Regions from separate parts of the Nicoliella sp. ESL1120 genome, predicted to be linked through region 1. Evidence: predicted binding sites of a transcription regulator. Region 1 holds the regulator's gene; the other holds the start of a gene.
What was found. The regulator CtsR, encoded in region 1, represses protease genes until heat stress. The targets are predictions, from matches to a motif close to TTGGTCAAAAAAGGTCAAANA.
Positions count from the first base shown of each region.

Region 2: the regulator CtsR is predicted to act here: its motif matches at 2,102-2,122, upstream of ACSYTE_RS06430 (ATP-dependent Clp protease proteolytic subunit).

Region 1 is NZ_CP196383.1:722,069-737,124, reverse strand. It holds gene rpoC (DNA-directed RNA polymerase subunit beta') at 1-1,114, opposite strand, end outside; gene rpoB (DNA-directed RNA polymerase subunit beta) at 1,132-4,755, opposite strand; gene ACSYTE_RS02955 (ATP-dependent Clp protease ATP-binding subunit) at 5,033-7,510, opposite strand; gene ACSYTE_RS02950 (CtsR family transcriptional regulator) at 7,532-8,002, opposite strand; tRNA gene ACSYTE_RS02945 (tRNA-Pro) at 8,099-8,172, opposite strand; tRNA gene ACSYTE_RS02940 (tRNA-Pro) at 8,210-8,283, opposite strand; tRNA gene ACSYTE_RS02935 (tRNA-Arg) at 8,327-8,400, opposite strand; tRNA gene ACSYTE_RS02930 (tRNA-Leu) at 8,422-8,507, opposite strand; tRNA gene ACSYTE_RS02925 (tRNA-Gly) at 8,534-8,605, opposite strand; tRNA gene ACSYTE_RS02920 (tRNA-Thr) at 8,613-8,686, opposite strand; tRNA gene ACSYTE_RS02915 (tRNA-Leu) at 8,698-8,780, opposite strand; tRNA gene ACSYTE_RS02910 (tRNA-Lys) at 8,796-8,868, opposite strand; tRNA gene ACSYTE_RS02905 (tRNA-Val) at 8,884-8,956, opposite strand; gene serS (serine--tRNA ligase) at 9,193-10,485, opposite strand; gene ACSYTE_RS02895 (amino acid permease) at 10,813-12,282, opposite strand; lysine riboswitch at 12,394-12,567, opposite strand; gene ACSYTE_RS02890 (lp_1002 family arylesterase) at 12,773-13,567, shown strand; gene ACSYTE_RS02885 (phosphatase PAP2 family protein) at 13,601-14,278, opposite strand; gene ACSYTE_RS02880 (sulfite exporter TauE/SafE family protein) at 14,429-15,056, shown strand, end outside.
Region 2 is NZ_CP196383.1:1,481,203-1,496,258, forward strand. It holds gene gap (type I glyceraldehyde-3-phosphate dehydrogenase) at 1-790, opposite strand, end outside; tRNA gene ACSYTE_RS06420 (tRNA-Arg) at 1,086-1,157, shown strand; gene ACSYTE_RS06425 (SDR family NAD(P)-dependent oxidoreductase) at 1,199-2,044, opposite strand; gene ACSYTE_RS06430 (ATP-dependent Clp protease proteolytic subunit) at 2,184-2,792, shown strand; gene ACSYTE_RS06435 (hypothetical protein) at 3,058-3,624, shown strand; gene ACSYTE_RS06440 (helix-turn-helix transcriptional regulator) at 3,702-4,295, opposite strand; gene whiA (DNA-binding protein WhiA) at 4,315-5,277, opposite strand; gene ACSYTE_RS06450 (gluconeogenesis factor YvcK family protein) at 5,304-6,287, opposite strand; gene uvrA (excinuclease ABC subunit UvrA) at 6,436-9,291, opposite strand; gene uvrB (excinuclease ABC subunit UvrB) at 9,304-11,319, opposite strand; gene trxB (thioredoxin-disulfide reductase) at 11,453-12,370, opposite strand; gene galU (UTP--glucose-1-phosphate uridylyltransferase GalU) at 12,455-13,345, opposite strand; gene ACSYTE_RS06475 (NAD(P)H-dependent glycerol-3-phosphate dehydrogenase) at 13,380-14,396, opposite strand; gene lgt (prolipoprotein diacylglyceryl transferase) at 14,412-15,056, opposite strand, start outside.

The DNA of each region.
Region 1 (15,056 bases):
TCATAATGAAAGGTTTGAATAATTCCATTGCCATTGGTACTGGTAGACCCATTTGGTTGAACTTAAGGAATGGTCCAACATCAATAACTGAACGGCCTGAGTAGTCAACCCGCTTTCCAAGTAAGTTTTGTCTGAACCGACCTTGCTTACCCTTAAGCATGTGTGATAGTGACTTCAATGGACGATTACCTGGACCGGCAACTGGACGACCACGACGACCGTTATCAATCAAAGCATCAACGGCTTCTTGAAGCATCCGCTTTTCATTTTGCACAATGATTCCAGGAGCATGCAAATCTAATAATCTCTTAAGTCGGTTGTTACGGTTAATCACCCGCCGATAAAGATCGTTTAAATCTGAAGTGGCAAAACGGCCACCTTCCAATTGAACCATTGGACGAAGATCAGGTGGGATAACAGGAATTGCATCCATTACCATCCAATCTAAGTCATTTTCAGAAGTTAAGAATGCTTCCAAAATGTCTAATCGACGAACGGCACGCGTTCTCTTTTGACCAGTAGCCTTCTTTAATTCTTCTTTTAATTCATCTGTTTCTTTTTGAACATCAACATTTTCAAGTAACGTCTTAATGGCTTCTGCACCAATATCAGCCTTGAATCGATTACCGTATTCTAACTTCTTTTCACGATAGTCATGTTCTGATAGTAATTGTTTGTTTTCAAGTGGTGTATCCCCACCATCAGTAACAACGTAGGAAGCAAAGTAAATAATTTCTTCCAATGCACGGGGACTCATGTCTAAAACAAGCCCCATTCTACTTGGAATTCCCTTGAAGTACCAAATATGGGTAACGGGTGCAGCCAATTCAATATGACCCATTCGTTCTCTTCTAACCTTGGAGCGCGTAACTTCCACTCCACAACGATCACAGACAATTCCGCGGTAACGAATACGCTTATATTTACCACAAGCACATTCCCAGTCTTTAGTAGGCCCGAAAATTCGTTCATCGAACAAACCTTCTTTTTCAGGCTTTAAAGTCCGGTAGTTAATGGTTTCAGGTTTTTGAACTTCACCATATGACCAACTACGGATTTTATCAGAAGATGCTAGGCCAATTTGCATGCTTTCGAATTTATTAACATCGACCAATTGAGCGGCCTCCTTATTTAATCATTAGAATTTGTGTTAGTAGTATTTGTATCGGACTTTTCAGATTCGCTGTCTTCTTGTTCTGCTTTTTCAGCATTTTTCTTAGCTTCTTGTTCCTTAGCTAACTTGCTTAAAGCATCAACATTAACAACATCGCCATCTTCATTGTCCATATCTCTTAGTTCAACTTCCTTGTGATCCTTGTTAAGAACCTTCATATCAAGTCCTAAGGCTTGTAGTTCTTTAACAAGTACTCGGAATGATTCGGGAACCCCTGGCTTTGGAATTGGTTCGCCCTTAACGATGGCTTCGTAGGTCTTAACCCGACCAACCACGTCATCAGACTTGTAGGTTAGGATTTCTTGAAGGGTATAAGCAGCCCCATAAGCTTCAAGAGCCCAAACTTCCATTTCACCAAACCGTTGGCCCCCAAATTGAGCTTTACCACCAAGTGGTTGTTGGGTAACTAATGAGTAAGGTCCGATTGCACGAGCATGAATTTTATCATCAACCATGTGAGCGAGCTTCAAGTAGTGCATAACACCAACAGCAATTCGCTTATCAAATGGTTCACCAGTCCGTCCGTCATAAACTACTGACTTAGTATCAGGAGCCATTCCAGCTTCCTTAACGATGTCATCAATATCATCATCACTAGCACCATCGAAAACAGGGGTAGTAACGTGAATTCCTAATTTACGAGCAGCCATTCCTAAATGCAATTCAAGCAATTGACCAATGTTCATCCGAGAAGGCACACCCATTGGACTCAACATAATGTCGATTGGAGTCCCATCTGGCAAGTATGGCATATCTTCTTCTGGAATAACGATGGAAACGGTCCCCTTGTTACCATGACGACCAGACATCTTATCCCCAACTTGAATCTTCCGTTTTTGTGCAATGTAAACTCGAACCATTTGGTTAACACCTGGTGCAAGTTCATCACCATTTTCACGACTGAAGACCTTAATGTCTTGAATAATTCCTCCAGCACCATGAGGTACCTTAAGGGAAGTATCACGAACTTCACGTGCCTTTTCACCAAAGATCGCATGAAGCAGACGTTCTTCAGCAGATAGTTCAGTCACACCCTTAGGAGTAACCTTACCAACTAAGATATCACCATCGTGAACTTCAGCACCAATTCTAACAACCCCGTTTTCATCAAGGTTCTTAAGTGCATCTTCCCCAACGTTAGGGATTTCACGAGTCATTTCTTCGGGTCCTAACTTCGTATCACGAGCTTCTGATTCATATTCTTCAATATGAATTGAAGTATAAACATCATCACGAACTAACCGTTCGTTAATAGCGATCGCATCTTCGAAGTTATAACCTTGCCAAGTCATAAAGGCAACAACTGGGTTTTGTCCTAATGCAAGTTCACCGTTTTCCATTGAAGGTCCATCGGCAAGCACTTCATTAGCGTCAACATGGTCATTGACCTTAACGATTGGCCGTTGGTTGTAGTTCTTACCACCATTGGAACGTTGGAATTTCATTAATCTGTAGGTATCTAAGGCCCCATCATCACGACGAACCCGAACCTCACGTGAATCAACGTATTCAACGTTTCCTTCGTGTTTACAAATTAGAGCAACTCCAGAATCATGGGCAGCCCGATATTCCATCCCAGTTCCAACAAGTGGAGCGTGTGGATTTACCAAAGGAACTGCTTGACGTTGCATATTTGCACCCATCAAAGCACGGTTGGAGTCATCGTTTTCCAAGAAAGGAATACATGCAGTCGCAACCGAAACTACTTGCTTAGGTGAAACGTCCATGTAATCAACGTCTTCGATGTTAGCAACGATATTATCTGAACGGTGACGCGCCAAAACAGTTGGTTCTGCAAATGAACCATCGTCGTTCAACTTAGAGTTAGCTTGTGCAACCACGTACTTATCTTCTTCGTCCGCACTCAAGTAATCGATCTTATCGGTAACCTTGTGATCCTTCCAGGAAACACGACGGTATGGAGTTTCAACAAAACCATACTTATTAACCCGTGCATAACTAGAAAGACTATTGATCAACCCGATATTTGGACCTTCTGGAGTTTCAATCGGACAAATTCGACCATAGTGAGTATAGTGAACGTCCCGCACTTCATATCCGGCCCGATCACGAGTCAAACCACCAGGTCCTAAGGCAGATAGCCGCCGTTTATGGGTCAATTCACCAAGTGGGTTCGTTTGATCCATGAATTGTGAAAGTTGTGAGGAACCAAAGAATTCCTTAACGGAAGCCACCACTGGTCTGATGTTAATCAATTGTTGTGGAGTAACAGTAGCAGCGTCTTGGATTGACATCCGTTCTCTAACTACTCTTTCCATCCGTGCTAAACCAATTCTGAATTGGTTTTGTAATAATTCACCAACTGAACGAATCCGACGGTTACCCAAGTGATCGATATCATCGGGTTCACCAATTCCTTCTTGTAAGTTAAAGAAGTAATTAATGGATGAAATAATATCAGCTGGGGTAATGTGCTTGAAGTCCAATGGAATATTATCGTTACCAATTACTGGAACGATTCGATCTGGCTCGTTCTTTGAGTAAACCTTGATAACTTGAATCGTCATTGGTTCAGTCACAACGGCTTGGTCAGAAGGTTCGAAAGTATAAGCCTTGAAATCTTGGCGATCAAGATATGGCTTTAATTTTTCTAATAGTTCACGGCTAATTACGTCATCCTTATTAGCAATGATTTCACCAGTATCAGGATCAGCCAAAGTTTCTGCTAGGGTCAATCCTAGTAATCTATTTTTAAGTGTTAATTTATTGTTAGTCTTGAAACGACCAACTGGTGCCATGTCATAACGCTTTGGATCAAAGAAACGAGCAGTCAAAAGACTTCTTGATGAATCGGCCGTCTTAGGTTCACCAGGACGTAGTCGTTCATAAATATCCTTTAATGCTTCTTCAACACGAGAATCATCAGCGTTTTTATGAACATCCTTTTCTAATGTTAATGATAGGCTATCATTAGAACCGAGGATTTCACTAATTTCGCTATCATCACCAAAACCAAGTGCTCTAACGAGTTCGGTAATTGGTAACTTCCGTGTCCGGTCAATTCTGACATATGAAACGTTTTTAGCATCCGTTTCAAATTCCATCCAAGCCCCACGGTTAGGGATAATGGTGGAACCAAATACAGTTCGGCCATTCTTATTAATGTCCTTATGGAAGAATACCCCAGGAGAACGAACTAATTGTGAAACGATAACCCGTTCGGCACCATTAATAATGAAGGTCCCTTGGTCAGTCATCAATGGAAAATCGCCAAAGAAAACATCTTGGGTCTTGATTTCACCAGTATCATGGTTCGTTAACTTAAGCGTAACGTGTAATGGAGCTGAATAATTTGCCTCATGCGCACGTGCTTCTTCTACTGTATACTTTGGTTCTAATAATTGATAATCAACGAACTCTAAAGATAAATTCCCCTTAAAGTCATCAATTGGCATAATGTCATTAAACATTTCCCGTAATCCATCATCCAAGAACCATTGGTATGAATTCGTTTGGATTTCAATCAAGTTAGGTAAATCAAGAACTTCCTTGATTCGAGCGTAACTTCTACGAATACGGTGCTTTCCATATTTAACTAAATGTCCTGCCAAGTTATTCACCTCTCCTAATTATTTCTACGAAAAGAAATGTTACAATTTGATTACAAATTGTATTTTTCCTATTTTTTTACCTAATTTGGGCAAAAAAAATCCCCAAAACAGATTCAATAATCTCAACTTTGGGGGATATAGGAGCTCTTACGGACAATAGATCGCAAGAACTCATTTCAATTCGTAGTTATATAATGATATAATACTCATTTTATTGATCAATGTCAACATATAAAGCTCAAAAAAAAGAGGAAATAATTCCTCTTTTTTTGTTAAATTAATTCAACTAATTAGTCGATTTTTGATTAACACTTTTTACATTAATCTTAATCTTACCATGACTCGCACCAATTGTGATTGAATCTCCTGTGGCAACTTGCCCAGAAAGCATCGTTTCACTCAGTTGATCTTCAACCTTAGTCTGTAGTGCCCGTCTAATTGGCCGAGCCCCGTATTGAGGGTCAAAACCAGCTTCCGCCACTACGTCAATTGCAGCAGGAGTTAATTTAACATTAATCCCCTGTTCCTTAATCCGATCAAGTAAATTCTGTGCCATCAATTTAACGATTGAGTGCAACTGTGGTTTATTAAGTGAGTGGAAGATCACTACTTCATCAATTCGGTTCAAGAATTCTGGTCTGAAATGTTTCTTTAGTTGATCCTTGATGGTTGCAGACATTGCTTTATAGTCATCAGCATCAGCTTTTTCAGCACCGAACCCAACGGTCTTCTTGTACTTAAGTGTCGTTGCACCTAAGTTGGAAGTCATAATGATGACCGTATTTCTAAAGTCGACTTTCCGCCCCTTTGAGTCAGTCAGGTATCCATCATCAAGCACTTGAAGTAACAAGTTAAAGACATCTGGATGGGCTTTTTCAACTTCATCAAGTAAAACTACTGAGTAAGGGTGTTGTCTAACCTTTTCAGTTAATTGACCACCTTCATCATAGCCAACGTAACCAGGAGCTGAACCAATCAAACGACTTGTTGAATACTTTTCCATGTATTCAGACATGTCTACTCTGATCATATCATTTTCCGAACCAAACATTGCCTCAGCCAAGTCCTTAGCTAATTCAGTTTTCCCAACCCCAGTTGGTCCCAAGAACATAAATGAACCGATTGGTTTGTTAGGGTCCTTTAGTCCGCTACGAGCCCGTCTAATTGCTCTCGCAACTGCAGAGACAGCTTCATCTTGACCGACAACGCGCTTATGAAGAACATCTTCTAAGTTAATTAAACGATCAGCATCTGTTTTCTTCAATTGAGTAACTGGAATGCCAGTCCATTGTGCTACAACTTCAGCAACATCTTGACCAGTTTCTTCTAGCTCATAACCATTGTCTTTATTTGATGCCCGCTTCTCAGCTTCTTCAGCTTCCACCTTCACTGCAATGGCTTTAGCTTGTTGTCTAATTAAAACAGCCCGATCAAAATCTTGATTTTCAATTGCTTGTTCTTTTTCTTCATCTAGTTGATTTAACTTAACCCGATTTGCTGAAGCATTCGTTGGTTGATCATTGATTCTTACCTTAGCAGCAGCTTCATCCATCAAATCGATCGCCTTATCTGGTAAGAAACGACTTTGAATGTAACGGCTAGAAAGCTCTACTGCCTTTTCGATTGCTTCATCAGTAATTTTCACATGGTGGTGAGCTTCATATTTAGGACGAATCCCCATTAGGATTTTAACCGCTTCTTCAGGAGAAGGTTCTTCAACTTGAACCGTTGCGAACCGTCTTTCTAAGGCCGTATCAGATTCAATGTATTTTTGATATTCATTAAGCGTGGTTGCCCCGATCATTTGCAGTTCACCACGTGCTAATGATGGCTTCAAGATGTTAGAAGCATCAATTGCTCCCTCAGCTCCACCAGCACCAACTAACGTATGCAATTCATCAACGAATAAGATGATATTGCCACTATCTTTAATTTCTTTGATGACCTTTTTAAGCCGACTTTCAAATTCACCACGATATTTAGTTCCGGCAACTAGCGAACCCATATCAAGCATCATTAAACGTTTTTCGGCCATATCATCAGGCACTTTGCCCTGAATGATTTTTTGTGCTAAGCCTTCAGCAATTGCAGTTTTACCAACCCCTGGTTCACCAATCAATACGGGGTTATTCTTAGTGCGCCGACTGAGGATTTGGATTACCCGTTTAACTTCTTTATCACGACCAACAGTCGGATCAAGACGATCTTCTCTAGCTACTTCGGTTAAATCGGTAGCTAAAGAATCTAAGGTAGGGGTACTTCCCTTGGGTTCGTTTCGACTCTTTTGGCCAGCAAAGGAACCTTTTTTACCAGAAACCGAGCTAACGCCCATCTTTCTGAGGGTAGCCATTCTAATTGCCTTTGGAGCAGCACCTAGAGTAATAAAAATTCTGGATGATAAAATGGCATCATCACTTATTAGGGCTAATAACAAATGTTCAGTTCCAACTTTATTAGAGCCATATTTACGAGCAATCGTTCCGGCTAAAGCAAGAATATCCTTTGCCTTTGGTGAATATGGAAGGTAAGAAGAACTATCCAAGCCCTCTACATTTCCAAACCCTGTTACTCGTTCGATTTCACTTCTAATGTCTTCATCATTAATTTGAAATTGTCTCAAAACACTATAAGCAATTCCGTTAGATTCTAAGGCCAATGCTAATAGTAAATGTTCTGTTCCAACCGCTTGGTGTCTAAAATTTTTCGCTTGTCCTTGTGCAAGTACTAATACATTGCGTGCGCTGGGAGTAAATAAATTATCCATAAAATGCCTCGCTTTCCGTTTCTAATCTTCGAATCTTAAATGATTCAATACAGAAGATAGGATTTGTGATCTTAAACGATTTGCTGTTTCTATATCATTATGAATCACCAAACTATCCTTATCAATTGCAGCTAAAATAATCCTAGCCTCTTTACTGGTAAGCAATTGACTATGATACAATGTTTTAACAATTGAACCACCGTCCCTTTCGGAAATACTAGAGCCGATAATATCAAGTAACGAATCTAATACTTCTATATTATCTAGCAACTTTACTTTTTCGATTCTAATATATCCTCCACCACCACGTTTACTTTCAACAACGTAACCGTTTTGAATTGTGAATCGAGTCTTAATAACATAGTTAATCTGTGAAGGGACAACATGAAAAAGATTAGCAACCTCTGAACGTCGAATTTCAACATGACTAGAATCAGCTAAAATCTGCTTTAAATATCTTTCAATAATATCTGAAACATTTTTTGATTGCATATCTTCATCTCATCTCTGACTAATCTTGACTAATATTATAAGAAATTCATTAGCGAAATAAAAGTATTTTGTTTATTAAATTTTAGGACAAAAAAATCGGGAAAACAAGATTCGAACTTGCGACCTCTGCGTCCCGAACGCAGCGCTCTACCAAGCTGAGCTATTTCCCGATGTTTCCCGTTTTATTTAACTGTAATTAGAACTTGATCGGGAAGACAGGATTCGAACCTGCGACCCCTTGGTCCCAAACCAAGTGCTCTACCAAGCTGAGCTACTTCCCGAAACTTATCTCTTACTACTATATATAATAGAAGAAATAAAAAATGCACCCAGTAGGAGTCGAACCTACAACCTTCTGATTCGTAGTCAGACACTCTATCCAGTTGCGCTATGGGTGCAAAATATTATTAAAATTAAAATGCCGAGGACCGGGATCGAACCGGTACGGTTATCACTAACCGCAGGATTTTAAGTCCTGTGCGTCTGCCAATTCCGCCACCCCGGCAGGCTATTTATTTTTATAAAATAAAAAGCGGAAGACGGGATTCGAACCCGCGACCCCCACCATGGCAAGGTGATGTTCTACCACTGAACTACTTCCGCACAAAAATGCCGACTAGACGATTCGAACGCCCGACCTCATCATTACTAGTGATGCGCTCTAACCAACTGAGCTAAGTCGGCAAATTGGTAAGTGCGGGCGAAGGGACTCGAACCCCCATGTCCAAAGGACACTAGAACCTAAATCTAGCGCGTCTGCCAGTTCCGCCACGCCCGCATATTAATATGAAAATGAGCCGTGGGAGGTTCGAACTCCCGACCCTCTGATTAAAAGTCAGATGCTCTACCGGCTGAGCTAACGGCTCGTGAAAATAAAAAAATGGAGGATACAGGGCTCGAACCTGTGACCTCCTGCTTGTAAGGCAGATGCTCTCCCAACTGAGCTAATCCTCCGAGGTCTCAATGCTTATTAACTTAAGCAACTATTTAATCATACTACTTAGTTAACTTAATGTCAACAGTTTTTTTAATTTTTTATTTTCGCCTTTCAGCTGAAAAGCAATTACTAAAAATCAACAAAAACTAGTATATAATAAATCCACCCAAAAAGCTACCCCCTTTTTCAAAAAAAATAAGAATCGGGATTAAAAATCCGATTCCTATTTAATAATCATTGATATTATCGCAATTTAGAATAAGTCTTGCTTTTCAATTTTTTTCATTCCGTGCATATATGGTTGAAGAACTTCTGGAATATTTACAGTTCCATCTTCATTTTGGAAGTTTTCCAAAATTGCAGCAACCGTACGACCAACTGCTAATCCAGAACCATTTAAAGTATGAACAAATTGTAGTTTGCCACTTTCATCACGATATTGAATTTTAGCCCGTCGTGCTTGGAAATCAGTTGTATTAGAACAACTTGAGATTTCCCGATAACAATTTTGGGCTGGCATCCAAACTTCGATATCGTGAGTCATCGCAGCAGTGAAACTCATGTCACTAGTAGTTAAAGTAATAACGTGATATGGAATCTTCAATAACTTAAGCAAACTTTCAGCTTGGTGAGTAATTTCATCCAAGGCTGCCCATGATTCCTCTGGTTTTGTAAATTGAACCATTTCAACTTTGTTAAATTGGTGTAATCTGATCAAACCTCTGGTATCACGACCAGCACTCCCTGCTTCAGAACGGAAGGCAGGACTTAAAGCGGTGAACTTAACTGGTAACTTGTCTTCTGGGATAACTTCGCCACGATAGTAGTTCACTAATGGTACTTCTGCGGTTGGAATCATTGTTAGATCACTATCAGCAATTTCAAACCCAGCCTTCTTTTCCAAGAACTTAGGGAATTGGCCGGTCCCATACATTGATTCTGAATTAACCATGTATGGTGGAATAATTTCTTCATAACCAGCATTCGTATTTTGATCCAAGAAGAAGTTGTAGATGGCCCGTTCGAGTAATGAACCAGCACCAACGTAGTATACGAAACGACTTCCTGCTACCTTAGCACTTCTTTCGAAGTTTAAGATGCCAAGGTCTTCACCGATTTCCCAGTGGTTCTTAGGCTTAAAATCAGTGAATTCACGAGGAGTCCCAACCTTCCGCAGTTCCTTTGAACCTTCTTCAGTTAAACTGATTGGGTCATCATCATTTGGAATGTTTGGTAGGTGAGCTGCTAAATCATGTTGCTTAGCTGAAACTGCTTGTTCTTGTTCATCTAATTCCTTAATTTCAGCCCCGACTTCTTTCATTCGGTTAATTGGACCGGTAGCATCTTCTTTCGCCCGCTTCATCTTAGCGATGTCATCTGAAACTTTATTTCTTTCAGCCTTTAAGTTTTCAACCTTAACTAAGATGTCACGACGGTTTTGATCAAGTGCCAAGAGTTCGTCAATTTGTTTTTCATCGATCCCTCTAGTGGCCATCTTATCCTTAAACCATTGTTCGTTGTTTCTAATCAACTTCATGTCTAACATGGAAAATCCCTCCTAAAAATATAAAAAGCAGGCTTCGTCATTGGGACGAAAGCCTGCTTTTCGCGGTACCACCCAAGTTCCCGATTAAATCGGACAACTCATCTGTGATAACGGCCACCAACCGTGCAGCATTACCTGCCCACTCATAAATATGTCGGAATTTTCGACTTGTAGTTTTCACCAACCACTACATCTCTAAAAGTCTACTTAAGAAACATACATCGTGTTATAATCTAAATCCTATTCATAATAATAATATTATATCCATTCAAAATTAGCAATATTTTTGTATTAAAAAAGGTGATCATAATTAATCACCCTTAAAAACTATTTTTCCTTGTCAATCGTTTCCTTAGAAACAGGACTAACGTCAACCTTATCCAACGGAATCAACTTAGTATGATTCTTGAGCTTGTAAACAACGTACAAAATAAGAACCAATGGAACACTAATGTAAGTAATTCCAATTTCCTTCCAATTAAAGTTAGAAAAAGCAGATAAATCTTGCCCAATAATAATTAAAATACATAGAATCAAAGTCAAGACAGGTCCAAATGGGAACCACTTAGCATGGTAAGCAAGTTCGTTGATTGAATGACCCTGCTTAATAAATGCTCGTCTAAATCTAAAGTGTGAAATCGCAATTCCGACCCACGCAATAAATCCAGTTAATCCGGATGCAGCAACTAACCACAGGTAAATTTCTGGACCAGCAAAACTAGTAATGAAAGTAGCCAGTGCAATTACGGTCGTAACGACTAACGACAATACTGGAATCCCCCGTCTGTCAGTTTTACCAAATGCTTTTGGTGCATAGATTCCATTTGACATTGAATATAGCATCCGAGTAGATGCATACATTCCAGAATTAGCAGAAGAAATCACTGAAACCAAGATCACGGCATTCATAATTCCAGCAGCAGCAGCTAGCCCCGCCCGTTTAAATACCAAGGTAAATGGACTGATCGCAATATCACTAGCGCTAGAGCCTAACAAATTAGGGCTAGTGTAAGGAATTAAAGCAGCAATTACAAAAATTGCTAAAATGTAGAATAAAATAATTCTCCAAAATACTTCACTAATTGCCTTTGGGACACTGTGTTTTGGATCATCAGATTCACCAGCGGTAATTCCAACTAACTCAGTTCCTTGAAAGGAAAATCCGGCAACGACGAATACTGATAGCATTGCGGGAATCCCACCCACAAATGGTGCTTGTTTATAAGTGAAATTACTCAAGCCAACTGAATTACCACCACCCATAATTCCAACAATCGTTAATACTCCAACGATCAAGAAGATGATGATAGTGGCCACCTTAATCAATGATAACCAGTATTCAATTTCTCCGAATGCACCAACTGAAGCGGCGTTAATTAAAAAGATTAAAATTAATACGCCTCCACTAAAGATCCAGCTAGGAACGTTTGGCATCCAAAACTTCATTACCAACGCAGCGGTACTAATATCCACAGCAACGGTAATTGCCCAGTTAAACCAGTAGTTCCAGCCCATGGCAAACCCCAATGCAGGATCGACATACTTACCAGCATACTCAGCAAATGATCCACTGACCGGTGTGTTCGTGGCCATTTCACCCAAACTAGTCATTAGGAAAAATACCATTAGCCCCATTAAAACATATGCTAGCAATGCACCACCAGGACCCGCTTGCGAAACGGTGGAACCACTTGTAACAAATAAACCAGTCCCAATCGATCCACCAAGTGAAATCATTGAAACATGGCGGGTCTTAAGCTTTCTCTTAACCCCGCCAGATTGATTTTCCGTACTCATATCAATATCCTCCTAAAATTTAAGTTGAAGAAGTCAGAGGAGTTCCCAATTAAAAAGCCCCCTTCTTTATAAAAAAGAAGAGGGAATTATAATTGCATTTAAGCCATTATGAATATTGGAAGCACCCCGTGTAAAACACGACAGTTCAGGGTCTCTTAAACCCAGCCCCAGTTAAAAATAGAAAAAGCTATTTCAAACTTCGGCAGTCATCCCTTTCACTACTGGTCCCAATCGCTTTTTCGACTCACAGTAACTACTAATGATTTCCGCACCTCTTCATATGAAATTTTGATATCGGACATTATTATATCTTTTTTAAGATTTATTTACAATCTTTATTTATGATCGGCCAGTTCCAAGCTGTTGTCATCAATAAACTAAAAAATCCTTTTGACAGCAGAAATTGTAACCATTTTGCCCCGCCATATTTCACCTCCCCCATCATCAAATGAGTTACAATATACTTAATTAAAACAACAGGAGGTTCACAATGAAAATAATCAAGCAATCATTATTTCCGCAATCAAACGCCTTCTTAAAGGGCTATGTTAGGGAATCAGACACTGATGCTCAACATTTTAAATTTCCAGCAGTTATTATCGTGCCAGGGGGATCATTTACCCACATTTCAGAACAACAAGCAGAAAGTTTTGCACTTAGTTTTGCAGCTCAGGGGTACCAAAGCTTTTATCTCAGATATAGCTTTGAAAATGAAAAGCATCCATTGATGCCCCATCCATTGATTGAATTAGCTAAATCAGTTGATTATTTAAAAACCAATGCAATTAGCCTTAATATCGATCCTAATAACATTGTAATTTGTGGTTTCTCAATTGGTGGGTTCGTGGTCAGTTCATTCAATAATCGTTATGACGATGATAAATTATTAAAACTGGTACAACCACAAACCAACTTAAAACCAAAAGCTACCATTCTAAGCTACCCAGTGATCGATTTAAACCTTGGTTTCCCCCCAGACAAGGATAAAATTGCCGATTGGGAAACTGATAATCAACTAACTGGTACTGAAAACGGGGTTACGGATACGAACGTCCCTACTTTTATTTGGCATACTGCAGACGATCCCTTTGTCCCATCGATCAATGCATTAAAATATGCAGAAGCATTGGCTAACCATGGCATCGACTATGAATTACATGTTTTCCACCACGGTAGCCACGGACTAGCAATGGCCAATCAACTGACTGCATGGAATGAGGCAAGTAACGATCCACACGTTGCTAATTGGTTCCCCCTAGCAATCGAATGGCTCAATCAAATTTAACAAACAAAAAAGCATTGCTTGCGCAATGCTTTTTTAATAAACAGATTTTTGGAATGGATGGTACTTCTTTAATTTTCCTGCATAATGATAGTAAAGCCACTCACAAAATTGAAACCAAGTATACCCTACTAAAAATGCTCCAATGGTATCAGAAGGAAAATGGGCATTTAAGAATACCCGCGATAACATCACTAGGATTACATAAATCACTGCAATCGTCTTCGCGATCATTTGTGCTTTTTGCGTATTCAGTAACGGAATCACCATTACCCAAACAACGCTGATCACTAATACCGTGCCTAGAACATGCCCGCTGGGGTAACTAAAACCAGTATCAGATGCTGAGTGTAGTAATGGCCGTGGTCTTTGGATTATGTTTTTCAAAATTGCTCCGATCACATTTCCGCTTAGCAACGTAAAAATCGCCCAGACAGCCGGGATTCGATATTTAATCGTCCAAAGAAAGAACGCAATGATCAAAATCCATAAAATGTCCATCTTAGGACTAGCCAAAAACGAAACAAATCCATAAATCAATTGCTTATAAAATTGTTCACGTCCTTGCACTGCACTAGTTACGATCGAATCTAAAAATGATAGATACCCAGAATCAGATCCCGTACTAATCATCACCCCGCCCGTAACTATAATCGTCAGCACGAGTGATAAAATAAACCGATACATGCGGTTTATATCCTTATTAATTAACACCTTTAAATTCATCCCCTAGAATATAACTCTGTATTTACCAATTATAACATAGCAATAACTACAACGCTTCCATTAAAAATTTACAATTATTTAAAAATAAGCATATAATTGATAACGTATTATAATATCTAAACTATTAGGAGGATTATCATGCTTGAGACTGCTCTTATTATGATGGCACTTGGTGTTTTCGCTGGAATCGCTGGTGCAATCTTGGGCCTGGGTGGTGGAATTATTGTTACCCCCATTTTAACATTAGGATTTGGCCTGAATATTAAATATGCAATTGGTGCAAGCATTATCGTGGTCATTGCCACTAGCTCTGGCTCCACAATTGCTTATTTAAAAGATGAGGTCTTGAACCTCAGGGTCGCAATGTTTTTGGAAATTGCGACCACCATTGGTGCGGTTGCCGGATCATTGTTAACAGGAGTTTTAGATCCGAAATACCTATATGTTCTATTTGGATTATTACTTATTTTTTCTGGATTCAACATGTTCAGAAAGCTAAAAATGAAACCTGATGACTACCGATCTGGCAAAGAAGATTCGTTAGCCAAAAAGTTGGAATTAAATGGTAGTTACTATGATAAGAACCTTAAAAAAACAATTGACTATCAAGTTACCAACGTCCCAAGTGGGATGTCAGTTATGTTCGGTGCTGGACTTGCTAGTGGGTTACTTGGGATTGGGTCTGGTGCATTTAAAGTGATTGCAATGGATACCTTCATGAAAATGCCGTTAAAACCTTCTAGTGCCACCAGTAATCTAATGATGG
Region 2 (15,056 bases), 760 kb from region 1:
TGATTGCTGCATTAACTTCGTCAGCAGTAACCTTCTTGTCCAAAATAGCAGTTAATTCAGTTAATGAACCGTCAACTAATGGAACACGTTGAGCAACACCGTTTAACTTACCTTGTAATTCTGGAACAACTAAACCAAGCGCCTTAGCAGCACCAGTTGAATGAGGAATCGTATTTGCGCTAGCAGTACGGTTATTTCTCATCTTCTTACCTCTAGGACCATCCAAGATAGCTTGAGTGGAAGTGAAGGCATGGATAGTAGTCATAGTACCAACCTTGATACCGAATTCCTTGTTCAAGAAGTAAGCTGATGGTGCAATACTACTAGTAGTACATGAACCAGCAGAAACGATCTTGTCGTCAGCGTTAAGAGTGTCCAAGTTAACACCAGGAACAACAGTCTTGATTTGACCAGCAGGTGCTGAGATCAAGACACGCTTTGCGCCAGCGTCCAAGTGAGCTTGTGACTTTTCAGCTGAAGTGTAGAAACCTGTACATTCAAGAACATAGTCAACACCATTGTTCTTTACCCAAGGAATTTGTGAAGCATCCTTTTCTGCGTATACAGGGTATTCCTTACCGTCAACCACGATACCAGTGTCAGTTGAAGAAACCTTACCTGGGAACTTACCGTGAGTTGAGTCATACTTCAATAAGTAAGCTAACATTGATGGAGTAGTTAAATCGTTGATAGCTACCACTTCGATGTCGCTTGAGTTAAGTTCGTGGATCCGCTTGAAAGCTAAACGTCCAATGCGTCCAAAACCATTAATACCAATTTTTACAGTCATACTGAATTTTCCTCCTTTAGGAAATAATAAGATAAATATTATTTTAAAGCAGTACAACAGTATACTACCACTTTTTACTGCTAGTGTCAGCCCCATTGCTCAATAAAATTTTTGAACAAAAACAACTGTCAAAGCAACTTACTAGGTAATAATTATCTTTATATTGCAGTATATCAACCGCTTTCATAATTTGCAAAACATAGGCCTTACTGTTTAAATTTCTAATAACGCCCCTTGCAATTTCATCATTTTTACGATATAGTTTTATATTGTTCGATTGAAAATATAATCATATGCGCCTGTAGTGTAATGGATAGCACGTAAGATTCCGGTTCTTGAGATGAGGGTTCGATTCCCCCCAGGCGCACTCAGATAAAAAACGTTAGCAGCTTTACTGCTAACGTTTTTTTATTGATTCGTTTGTTGGCGCTTGATAACTGCCATTACTAAATTCTTGGGCAAAATCGGGAGAAATCGCACTAATGGTCGTTGCCACCATTGCAATCCAGCAAAAACATTTAGCTTCCCCTTCATCATTCCACGATAGCCCCGTTTAGCAACCTTACTAGCATTGGCACCGTGGGCAAATAGCTTGGTGCTAGTTAAGTTTCCAGCCGTAGCAAATCCTGTTTCAGTTACGCTAGGCAACAGGGTGGTCACGGTTACTTGTGTATCTGATAATTCAGAGCTGATGGCGTTGCCAAGCGAAGCCAAGTATGCCTTAGTGGCAAAATATTCGGCCTGCATCGGACCAGGCACCAACGCTGCCACCGAAGCGACGTTCAACACCCGTCCAGCGTTGCGCTTAACAAACTGGGGGAGAAATAATTTTAATAACCGCGTGGGGGCTTCAGCATTAACATGTAGCATGTTAATATCTTGTGAACCCGTACGATCCATGAATGTCCCCTGGCCACCAAATCCCGCATTGTTGATCAAATAATCAACAGTCAGGCCAGCTGATTGAACCTGGTCAAAGATGGTTTGGGCAGCTGATAGATCTTTAAAATCAACGGTAATCGTGTTAATCGGCACGTTAAATCGTTGCGCTAATTTACTTTGCAGGTGGGTTAACTTATCAGCGTTACGGCCCACTAAAATCAGTTGATGGCCATCATTAGCAGCCAATTGAGCAAATTCAATTCCAAGTCCTCCAGTTGCTCCAGTAATCAATACGGTTCCCATGTTGTTTCCCCCACCAATCGTGATATCATTATTTAAAATAATAACATAGCCGATGTATAATGGTGTCAATCGAAGCAGATAATTCAATTATTTGCAGTGATTTTATACGTCGCTTTGTGGGCAAATGTTTTGACCTTCATTGACTATTAAGATAGAATTTAAATAGTCTAATTTTCAAATTAAATCAAAATTTAGGGGGACATTTAAAATGAACTTAATCCCAACTGTAATCGAGCAATCCGCTAACGGCGAAAGAGCTTATGACATTTACTCTCGGTTATTAAAGGATCGGATTATCATGTTATCCGGCCCAATCGAAGACGATATGGCAAACTCAATTATTGCTCAATTATTATTCTTGGATGCACAAGATTCTGATAAGGATATTTACCTATACATTAACTCACCAGGTGGGGTCATCACTTCTGGAATGGCGATTTACGATACAATGAACTTCGTTAAGTCAGATATCCAAGTGATCGTAATGGGGATGGCTGCTTCAATGGCCAGTGTACTTGCTTCATCAGGTACTAAGGGCAAACGTTTCGCATTACCACACGCCCAAGTTATGATTCACCAACCATCTGGTGGTGCTCAAGGGAAGCAAAGCGATATTGAAATCGCAGCAGAATCCATCTTGAGCGCTAGAAAGATGTTAAACAAGATCTTATCCGAAAACTCTGGCCAAACGGTTGCTAAGGTTAACCGTGATACCGATCGTGATAACTACTTAACTGCTGAAGAAGCCGTTAAGTATGGATTACTCGATGGAATTATGACCAGCAAGAATGAACAAGATAAAGATACTAAAAAATAATTAATCCCTTATAATTGGGATAATTAATTTAAAAGCAGTAGTCAATTAGTTGGCTACTGCTTTTTTTGGCTATAAAATGGGGGCTTAGAACATAAGACACGTTAAAACATTGATTTAGCAAGCTTTTAATCGACTTTGTAACCATAAATCCACCCATCAATTCACCCTTAAAAATAAGGATAAGCTACCATTTTTCTCAATGCTTTGATACTATACTCATAATAAATTGTACAATAACTAATTCAATATTTAACAAGGAGGAACAATGGAAACCATAATCAATAAAATCACCCTAAATCTAAGGGTGGCTCGTTCTACAATTAAATGGTGGTCAATTGTAGCGGTTCTACTATTTATAGCTAACCTAACCACCAGCGCTTTAAGTGATAATGATTTAAGCACCCTAATAGCAGTGCCAACCGTTTATACTTTAATAGCGGCTTTAACATATTTAATCAGGATTCTGATTATTTACGTAGTCCTTTCATTAATCCCAATTGCTTGGATAACTAAAGCACTATGCTTCATTAGTACGGCGGTAGTTTTTAGTGGGATTGGTTCGATTATTATCAACTTTTCATTAAACAATATTGGTGGATCATTAATCAAAATCATTTTCAACCTCAGCTATATTGTTTTAATCTATATGGTTGCTACCGTTTCAATTCAAACCATTCATGGCATTAAATTCCAATCCGATCGTAGTTACCTTGCAAAGTGGTCCAATGCTTTTAAAATTACGTTGCACTCCCATTGGCATCAATTAATAATTGCAATGATCATTTATTTTGTATTGCTGACTATCATCCAAGTTCCATTAACTAATTTTTAAATTAACATCTGATAAAAACACACCTTAAAACCGTCAATAAGACCGTTCTAAGGTGTGTTTTAAATTAATATTAAAAATTAATTTTTTCCCCTGACTTCCTTAAACGTAAATATAATTAAAACACCATAGTCAAGGACGATCGCCCTAAAAAGAGCACCGACATACGTAAAAGTAGCAATTTCAAATCCTAATCGAGCAAGCTTTTCGATTTGTAAGGTAAAAAATAGCGCTGTCATCACTAGTAAGAATAACCATGAAAATGGCATTTTATTTCTAATTGTAACTTTATTATTAAAATAATAAACGTGGATTGAAAAGAATAAAATTATAGCAATTATTTCAACGAAAAAAGAAAAATCTATAAATCCAGTAAATAAATTAAATAAATTCAGCCCCATTGCTACCAAATTAAAATACCAAGCTATTAAGGCGTAATTAATTTGACGGCCCTTGTTATTACTGCGTTCCTTAGCTTTTGGATGATCTAAAACCGCAATCAAATCCGTATTATATAATTCCGAAAGCTGTTTAATCGTGTAAATATCAGGAACGCTCCTATCATTTTCCCATCCAGACACCGTTTTTCTAGAAACGTGCAGATGATCAGCAACGTCATTTTGGGTTAAATTAACTTTATTCCTTGATTTTTTTAATTTTTGACCTAATTTCATTTCAATCCCTTTTTACTAATTATTCATTTTCCATCGCCGTAATTCGTTCCTCAGTTTGCATGCGCAGATTTTCAGCAAAATCATTAATCTTTTTCAAGCGGTGGTTAATGCCTGACTTAGAAATTACCCCACTGGGCACCAATTCGCCAAGTTCCTTTAGGGTCACTTCTTTATTCTCTAAGCGAATTTCGGCTACTTCGCGTAACTTATCTGGGAGCTGGTCTAAGCCAACCGTTTCGGCAATAAAGTTAATGCTTGCGATCTGCTTCGTTGCAGCATTGGCCACCTTATTCATGTTAGCGTTCTCACAATTGACCAAGCGATTGACGGAGTTGCGCATATCACGGACAATTCGAATATCTTCAAAGTGTAACATCGAGTTGGTGGCGCCAATCAACTGCAAAAAATCAGCAATTTTTTCAGCACCCTTTAAATAGGTAATAAACCCACTGCGTCGACTAGTAGTCTTGGCTTCTAGGTGATAACGATTCATCATCTCAGTAATCATTTCGTTGTGGGTTTCGTATAACGAGTAAATTTCCAAGTGATATCGCGATGTTTCTGGATTATTAACTGAGCCACCAGCTAAAAAGGCTCCCCGCAAATAAGAACGAACTTGGGAATCACTTTCCAGTAGTGCGAGCGGCACAGTTTCAACTAATTCATACCCCTTTAAAATCCCCAAATCATCTAAAATCTTTTTGGTATTGGTAGTAATTCGCACTACATATACATTATTTTTCTTTAACTTCATTCGTTTACGAACGATTAAATTACTCTCAACATCATAAAATTCTAATAATAAACGATAGATTCGCCTAGCAATCGCAGGGTTTTCGGTTTGAACATTTAAAATTAATTCATGGTTAACGATCGTTAAAGAACCATTCATTCTAATCAATGCCATTAACTCTGGCTTAGCGTTTTCTCTATGAACCTTAAGCGTCGTTAGCTCCTTTTTGACTTGACTAGCATACGACATTTATCTCACTCCATTCCGTTACCCATTTATTTATTATCAATCAGCTTCAAAAGCTCATTTGATACCGCTTCACCGTTATGGTAAGCACCATGGTCATGAAGTTTTAAGAAATCAGAAGTAATTACCTTACAATTTTGATTTAAAAGCCCTGATTGATCATGGGTAACTTGAATTGAACTTTCATCTTCATTGCGGTGAATATAGTTTACTGGGACCTTTTTATTATTCACCATTACCGCATCAATAATATTATGGTTAAAATGACGATTCAAAACCGCAACGTGATCTGAATCAGTAAAGCCATTCGTTTCGCCACTTTGGGTCATAATATTACAGATATAAACAATTTCTGCACTTGTATGAAGGACCGCATCATGTACCTCTGGAATCATTAAATTCGGTAAAATACTAGTAAACAAACTACCTGGTCCTAAGACGATTTGATCAGCGTTTAAAATCGCATCAACTACCGGTTGAACAGCCTTAGGAGCCCCCATTTGATCATCACGATCGACCCAAACTCGTTCAATCATCTTATGGGCCTTAGTAATTTCGGATTCTCCAGCTAATTGCGTTCCATCAGTAAATTCAGCGTGCAAGGTAATTAGATCATCACTAGCTGGATAGATGTGTCCCTTAACCTGCATAATCCGAGTTAAATCTTGAACCCCTTGAAAAATATTACCCTTCATCTCAGATAAAGCGGTAATCAACAAATTACCAATTGCATGTCCAGCTAAAAATTTATCGCTTCCCTTGAAACGATATTGAAACAGCTTCAAAAATTCAGGATCAGCATCTGATAATGCCACGATTACGTTTCGAATATCACCAGGTGGCACCACGTTAATGTAGTTTCTAAGCACCCCGGATGATCCCCCATCATCAGCAACAGTAACAATTGCAGTGATGTCGACGTCTTTATCCTTAAGTGCCCGTAGAATCACTGGGACCCCGGTTCCACCGCCAATCACAACGATTCGAGGTTGATGTGATTTAATTTGTGGCATTCCGATTCCCCTCCTTATTATTGAAATGGTTTTAATGTAATTAATTTTATTTTTAGATGGCCTAAATCACCATAACTTTTAGTATAACATACCTGGTGTTTCTTTTTGATCATAAAACAAAAAAAGACGAACATTCGTCTTTTTCTTATCATTTATTTAATTTTTCAGTTCTTTCAGTATCAGTCTCCAAAACCGGTTTTAGATACTGGCCAGTATAACTAGCTTTAACCTGACAAACTTCTTCTGGGGTACCAGTCGCAACGATTTGGCCACCACCATCCCCACCTTCGGGACCTAAGTCAATCAAGTAATCAGCTGTTTTGATCACATCCAAGCTATGCTCAATGACCAATACCGTATTGCCCTTATCAACTAACTCGTGCAAAATTTTCAAGAGTCGTCCAATGTCATCGGTATGCAACCCAATCGTTGGTTCATCAAGGATGTATAAGTTCTTTCCGTTTGATTTTTTGTACAGTTCAGCTGACAGCTTCATCCGTTGGGCTTCCCCACCGGAAAGCGTGGTGGCGGATTGACCTAGTTTAACATAGCCAAGCCCGACTTCATCAATCGTCTTCAATTTCCGAGTGATTTTAGGAATTGCCTTAAAGAACTTCAGAGCTTCGCTAACCGTCATGTCTAAAACATCTGAAATATTCTTGCCCTTATATTCAACCTCCAAGGTTTCAGCGTTATAACGCTTTCCATGACAAACCTCACAGGGAACGTAGACATCGGGGAGGAAGTTCATTTCAATCTTTAAAATTCCATCCCCATGACAAGTCTCACATCGGCCACCCTTCACATTGAAACTGAAACGGCCCTTCTTATATCCGCGTAGCTTAGCCTCGTTGGTTTCCGCAAAGAGATCGCGAATATCATCAAAAACACCGGTATAAGTGGCTGGATTACTCCTTGGGGTCCTGCCGATTGGGCTTTGATCGATACTAACTAACTTTTCGATGTTCTTGTAGCCACGAATTGACTTGTATTTCCCGGGCCGTGCTGAATTATGATTCAGTTTCTGAGCGAGAGCCCGCTTTAAAATCGTGTTCACTAACGTTGATTTACCGGAACCAGATACGCCAGAAACAACTACAAATTCGCCAAGGGGGAAACTAACCGTTACATCCTTTAGGTTATTTTCCTGTGCTCCAGTAATTGTAATTTTTTTACCATTGCCATTTCGCCGTTTTAAAGGAACTGGAATAAACTTCTTACCAGAAAGATATTGACCCGTCAATGATTTAGGGTTCTTAGCGATCTGTGCTGGGGTCCCAGCAGCCATCACCTGCCCACCATTTTGCCCAGCTCCAGGGCCGATATCAACAATGTAATCCGCATCCTCCATGGTATCCTTATCGTGTTCAACCACGACCAACGTATTCCCCAAATCACGCATTGATTGCAGCGATTTGATCAAACGATTGTTGTCCCTTTGGTGCAACCCGATTGAAGGTTCATCTAGAACATAAAGCACTCCTGAAAGATTAGAACCGATTTGTGTTGCCAAGCGAATCCGTTGCGATTCGCCCCCAGAAAGGGTACCAGCAGTTCTGGCCAGGGTAAGATAATCCAACCCAACGTTTTTCAAAAAGGTTAAGCGGTCAATAATTTCTTTAATAATCGGTTTAGCGATCACGGAATCCTTTTCACCAAAATGAAGTTGGTGAAAGTAATTCAATTCTTTTTCAACATCAATTGCTGATACTTGACTAATGTTTTGATCGGCCACTTTCACACACAATGCCCGTTCGTTCAACCGATAGCCATGACAAGTCTGACAGGTCAATTCAGTCATGTATTCACGCATTGTTTTGCGCGTGAACTCACTATTGGTGCTATGGAACCTTCGATCGATATTATTCATGACCCCTTCAAATGGCATATCGAGATCACGCGTCCCACCAAAATTGCTTTCAAAATTAAAATGGAACTGCTTCTTTCCTGAACCATAAAGCACTAGATCACGTTGCTTTTTCGGCAATTTATTGAACGGAGTATTCATATCGATACCGAATTGCTCACACGCCTGTTTTAACATGTTCGGGTAGTATTCTGAACTAATTGGGTTCCAAGGTGCTAATGCCCCCTGTGCCAAGGTCTTAGTCCGATCAGGAATCACTAAATCCTGATCTACTTCAAGTTTGACCCCTAACCCATCACAGTCAGGACAAGCCCCTAATGGTGAGTTAAAAGAGAACAAGCGGGGTTCTAACTTACCAACCGTAAAACCGCAAAATGGACATGAGTAGTGTTCTGAAAAGACCATGTTATCACGTTTACCCATGAAATCGGCAATTGCATACCCATCACTTAACCGTAACGCCGCTTCCAATGAATCCGATAACCGCGATTTAATTCCATCTTTAATAATGATTCGATCGATCACGACATTGATGGTATGCCGTTTATTTTTATCTAATTCAATCGAATCATCCAAGTCCATTACTTCACCATCAACTTGAATGCGGACAAACCCTTCACGTTTAATTTTTTTGAGCAGTTCCTTATGTTGCCCCTTTTTATCACGAACAACGGGAGCTAAGATCTGGAGCCGTGTGCGTTCTGGCAAGTTGATTAACTCACCCATCATTTGATCGACCGATTGACTAGTAATCTTGGTTCCATCATTAGGGCAGATCGGCGTCCCGACCCGTGCCCATAACAATCTAAAGTAGTCATTAATTTCGGTAACGGTCCCCACTGTTGAACGGGGATTATGAGAGGTTGTTTTTTGATCGATCGAAATGGCTGGACTCAACCCTTCAATCGAATCAACATCGGGCTTATCCATCTGGCCTAAAAATTGCCGAGCGTAGGAAGACAGACTTTCTACGTAGCGACGTTGTCCCTCTGCATATAGCGTATCAAAGGCCAATGAACTTTTTCCAGAGCCCGATAAACCAGTCATCACCGTTAATTGATTCTTAGGAATTGTAACGTTAATGTCCTTGAGGTTATGTTCACGCGCCCCACGAATAATAATTTTATCGTTTAACACTTAGCACCATCCTTACATTTTTGCTTGTAGTTCAATAATCGTATCCCGAAGGTTCGCAGCATGTTCAAAATCAAGCCGCTTCGATGCATCTTGCATTTCATCTTCCAGCCGCCCAATCATTGCTTGTTTTTCTGGTTTCGTCATCTTCTTAAAATCAGTTTCAATAATTTCGTTATTCGACTCGGCATTTTCAGCCTCAATTTTATCCCCACTGACCGAGATAACTGGGGAGATCGCTTTTTTAATCGTGTGTGGCGTAATTCCATGTTCATGATTGTATTTTTCTTGAATTTCACGCCGCCGTTGCGTTTCATCAATTGCTTTTTTCATTGAATCGGTCATCGAATCAGCGTACATGATTACTTCACCGTTTTCATTTCTGGCTGCCCGTCCGATGGTTTGAATCAGTGAACGCTCATTTCTCAAGAAACCTTCCTTATCAGCATCTAGAATTGCTACTAATGAAACTTCAGGGACGTCAATTCCCTCCCGCAAGAGGTTAATGCCGACCAACACATCGAATTTACCAGCACGGAGGTCGTGGATGATTTTGGTCCGCTCTAAAGTCTTGATATCACTATGCAAGTAGCGTACCTTGATTCCTAGGTCCTTGAGGTAATCAGTCAAATCTTCGGACATCTTCTTGGTCAACGTTGTCACGAAAACCCGTTCGTTGCGTTCGATTCTTTGGTTGATTTCACCCACTAAATCATCCATCTGCCCCATAATTGGCCGCACCTTTACGATTGGATCCAATAATCCGGTTGGTCGAATAATTTGTTGAACCACCTGGTCAGCATGCTTTAATTCGTATGGTCCCGGAGTTGCAGACATGTAAATGACTTGGTTGATGTGATCCTCAAATTCAGGCATTTTTAATGGCCGATTGTCAAGGGCACTCGGCAACCTAAACCCATATTCGATCAAACGCTCTTTTCTGGCCTTATCACCATTATACATCCCACCAACCTGGGGAATCGTTTGGTGAGATTCATCAATGACCATTAAAAAGTCCTTCGGAAAGAAGTCCATCAACGTGTAAGGAGGTTCGCCTGGTTTACGGCCATCCATAAATCGAGAATAATTTTCAATCCCGTTGGTATAACCCATTTCACGCATCATTTCAATATCGTATGTGGTCCGCTGTTTCAGTCGTTGGGCCTCTAGTAGTTTACCCTCTGACTCTAACTTAGCGTGTTGCGTCTTTAATTCCTTTTGAATCCCGTCCAAAGCGTGATCCATAATCTGATCATCAGCTAAAAAGTGGGTTGCTGGGAAGATTACGATTTTATCTTTATCACTGATAATTTCGCCAGTTAAAGTATCAACTTCTCTGATTCGATCAATTTCATCGCCAAAGAATTCAATCCGATAGGCATACTTACTCCCAGAAGCGGGAAAGACTTCAACCACATCGCCACGGACTCTGAACCGGCCGCGTTGAAAATCAATGTCATTACGGTCAAATTGAATGTTGACCAACTCCCGTAGCAACGTATTTCGATCAATTTGTTGCCCGACTTTTAGCGGAATCGTGTGGTCAAAGTACTCCTTAGGACTCCCTAACCCGAAAATTGCAGAAACAGATGCCACGACAATTACATCGTTACGTTCTAGCAACGCACTGGTAGCCGCATGCCGCAATTGATCAATTTCATCATTGATCGAAGAATCCTTTTCAATATAGGTATCACTGGAAGGCACATATGCTTCTGGTTGATAGTAATCATAATAACTAACGAAATATTCAACCGCATTATGGGGAAAAAAGCGCTTCAGTTCACTGTAGAGCTGTCCTGCAAGCGTCTTATTATGGGACAGGACCAAAGTGGGTTTGTTCAAATTCTTAATCACATTAGAAATAGTAAACGTCTTCCCGGTTCCAGTTGCTCCCAATAGGATTTGTTCCCTATCACCCTTTTTTACTCCATCAGTCAACTCTTGAATGGCTTTAGGTTGGTCCCCCGTTGGCTGGTAATCTGAAACCAAGTCGAATTTATTATCCGTAATTCGATTAATCTCTGCCATCTAATTTATCCCCCTTCAATTCTTTCAATATTAATTAATTAATATTTTAGCGTAATAAAAAGTGGGGAAGATTCCTCCCCCACTCGTTTACTTTATTTTAACACTGTTGTCTATTTTTGAAAGAATAAGCACCTTACATATTTTGAATGTAATGGAAAGCATTCTGTCCCGCGATACCACCGTCACCTACGGCCGTCACTACTTGTCTTAATTCCTTTGCTCGAACATCACCAATTGCAAAGATACCAGGCTTAGCAGTTTCCATCCGATCATTAGTCTTGATCCAACCATTATCATCAGTAATGTTTAGATCTTTGAAAGCCCCCGTAATTGGGAGGTTTCCAACGTAGATGAACACTCCACTTGCGAGCACTTCACCGGTTTCTTGAGTTTCGTTATTAACGGTTTTCACACCAGTCACCTTAGCGTCGTCACCAACCACTTCAGTCACGTTAGTATTCCAAATGAAGTTGATTTTATCATTTGCGAACGCTTGGTCTTGGAGCACCTTTTGGGCTCTTAGTTCACCACGTCGATGAATGATGGTAATCTTAGAAACTAGTTGGGCTAGGTAGAGGGCTTCTTGAATGGCAGAATCACCACCACCAACAACTACGACTTCCTTGTTCTTAAAGAACGCCCCATCACATACCGCACAATAAGAAACTCCACGACCACCGTATTCATCTTCACCTGGCACCCCAAGCTTCCGATATTGTGACCCAGTTCCAATAATCACAGTCTTGGCTTCATAGTCACCATTATCGGTGTGAACGATTTTAGTCTTTCCCTGGTCTTCAATTGATTCTACCGTTCCATAACCATACTTAGCACCAAAGTTAATCGATCCCTCGTACATGTTCTTAGCCAAATCAGGTCCTAAGATTGATTTGAACCCAGGGTAATTTTCAATTTCAGCGGTATTATTCATTTGACCACCGTAAATTCCACGGTCAATCATTAACACTGATAAATTAGCTCTTGAAGCATATAGGGCACTTGTCATTCCACTAGGTCCTGCTCCAATCACAATTACATCATAACTTTCCATTGCACAACTCTCCTCACATAAATAATCAATGTACTCAGCTTACTATTAATAAGTATCTTTGTCTAATAGTTTGCACCCAACTGATTATTTTTGATCTTCTTCAGCTAATTGCTTGCCAAGATCTTTAATGTATTGACGAAGGTCATCCTTAACTTCTGGATGTTCCAAACCGTATTCGATATTGGTCTTTAACCATCCAAATTTATTTCCAGTATCATATCTGGAGCCAACTAGTTCATGAGCATAAACCTTATGGCTCTTATTCAAAGTATCAATCGCATCGGTCAATTGAATTTCGTTGCCCTTACCTGGTTTCGTCTTTTCCAAAATATCAAAAATATTTGGTGTTAATAAGTAACGACCAATGATTGCAAGATCACTAGGGGCATCATCTGGATCTGGCTTTTCAACAAAGCTGTCAACATCGTATAGACCAGGCATAATTTCCTTAGTCGGTGCAATTACTCCGTATTTAGCAGTATCTTCATGAGGGACACGCATTACAGCAAGAGTGGATTCACCAGTTTCTTCATAACAGTTGATCAACTGCTTTGTAAGTGGTTCTTCAGCCTTAGCAATGTCATCACCCAACATGATTACAAATGGTTCATCGCCAACAAAACTACGTGCAGTGGAAACAGCATCCCCTAAACCATCTGGATGGTTTTGACGAATGAAGTAGATATTCATCCCATTTGTTTCTTGAACTGCTTTCAACATCTTATCCTTGTGCTTGCGTGCTAAATTATCTTCTAATTCTGGATTAGAATCAAAATGATCTTCGATGTTACGCTTGTTACGCCCAATAATAATTAAAATATCAGTAATTCCAGAAGCCTTCGCTTCTTCAACGATTAATTGAATCGTAGGGGTATCAACAACTGGTAACATTTCCTTTGGCACTGCCTTTGTTTCTGGTAAAAATCTAGTCCCTAACCCTGCGGCGGGAATGATTGCTTTTCTAATTTTTTTCATTTTTATAACTCCTAATCGATGGATTTTTTAATTATTAAGCTAATTCAGAACGACCTTGGCGTTGCATTAACTTAGCGATAGATTCTTTAATGTCTGCATTATCATATAATACGTGATAAATTGCGGAAGTAATTGGCATTTCAACGCCTCTTTGCTTAGCTAATTCATAAGCAGCACGGGTGGTTGCAACCCCTTCAATTACCATTCCCATATTATCAATAACGTCTTTTAGGGTTTGGCCCTTTCCTAATTGATTTCCGGCCCGCCAGTTTCTGGAATCAGAACTAGTCGCAGTTACAATCAAGTCACCAACCCCGGATAATCCGATAAACGTCAATGGATTGGCACCAAATGAGGTCCCCAATCGAGAAATTTCAGCTAGGCCCCGAGTAATTAGTGATGCCTTGGCATTATCACCATAGCCAAGGCCAACTAGTGCCCCCGCTCCTAACGCAATAATGTTTTTAAGTGCAGCTCCAATTTCAACTCCGATGATATCATCATTTGTATAAACCCGAAAAGTATCATTCATGAACAATGATTGGATGTGTTCAGCATCTTGCATATTTTCGCTAGCAGTGGTTACCAACGTAATGTCACCACGAGCAACATCCTCAGCTTGACTCGGTCCTGAAATAACTGAAATTGAACGACGGTTATCTGGATCGATTTCATCAGCTAACACTTCTGACATTCGTTTATATGTTTTTTCTTCAATTCCCTTACTAGCATGAATTATGTTCGGTTGAATACCTAATTCAGTTAAAATTGGGTTCACCTGCTTAGCAACCGAACGAGTCACTTGAGCGGGAACAACGAATAAAACGTCATCAACCCCCTCTAAAGCAGCTTTCATATCTGAATAAGCTACTAAAGCATTTGAAAAGGTAAAATCTTTTAAATATTTAGAATTAGTATGCTGATTATTTAATTCATCAACTTGTGCAGGCTTGTAGGACCATAATCTTACATCATGCCCGTTTTGCGCTAAAATATTAGCCAACATACTACCCCATGAACCAGCACCTAATACTGCAATTTTTTCTGTCATTTTTAAATTCATCCTTTATCTTAATAGTTGTTTTGAGCCATCTAAGTACCAACTAGCATCTGGAATTTTACGTCTACGATAAACGATTAAACCAAGCGCAACTACGAATAAAACGATCGATAGATATTGTGAGACTCGAATACTACCAATCATTAAACTATCAGTGCGCATTCCTTCAATAAAAAAGCGTCCAAATGAGTACCAAAGGGCATAACTCAAAAACACCTCGCCACGCTTAAAGAAGTGCGGAACATGCCGTAGTGATAATAAGATCGCTACCCCCAAGAAGCTCCACAATGATTCATACAAAAACGTCGGTTGGCGATACATTCCACTAATGTACATCTGATTGATAATAAATGATGGTAGGTGAAGATGTTGAAGAAAAGAAAGGCTAGTAACTTGACCAAAGGCTTCTTGGTTCATAAAGTTACCCCAACGCCCAATTCCCTGGCTTAAAAGTACGGTTGGCGAAATAACATCCAACATTAACCAGACTGGAATCAACCGACTGCGACAGAAAATAATAATTACAATTGCAGCTCCAATCAAGGAACCATAAATTGCAATTCCACCATCCCAGATTCGAATGATCTCGTCAATATGATTCTGATAATAACCCCATTGAAAAACTACGTAGTACAAACGAGCACTGATAAT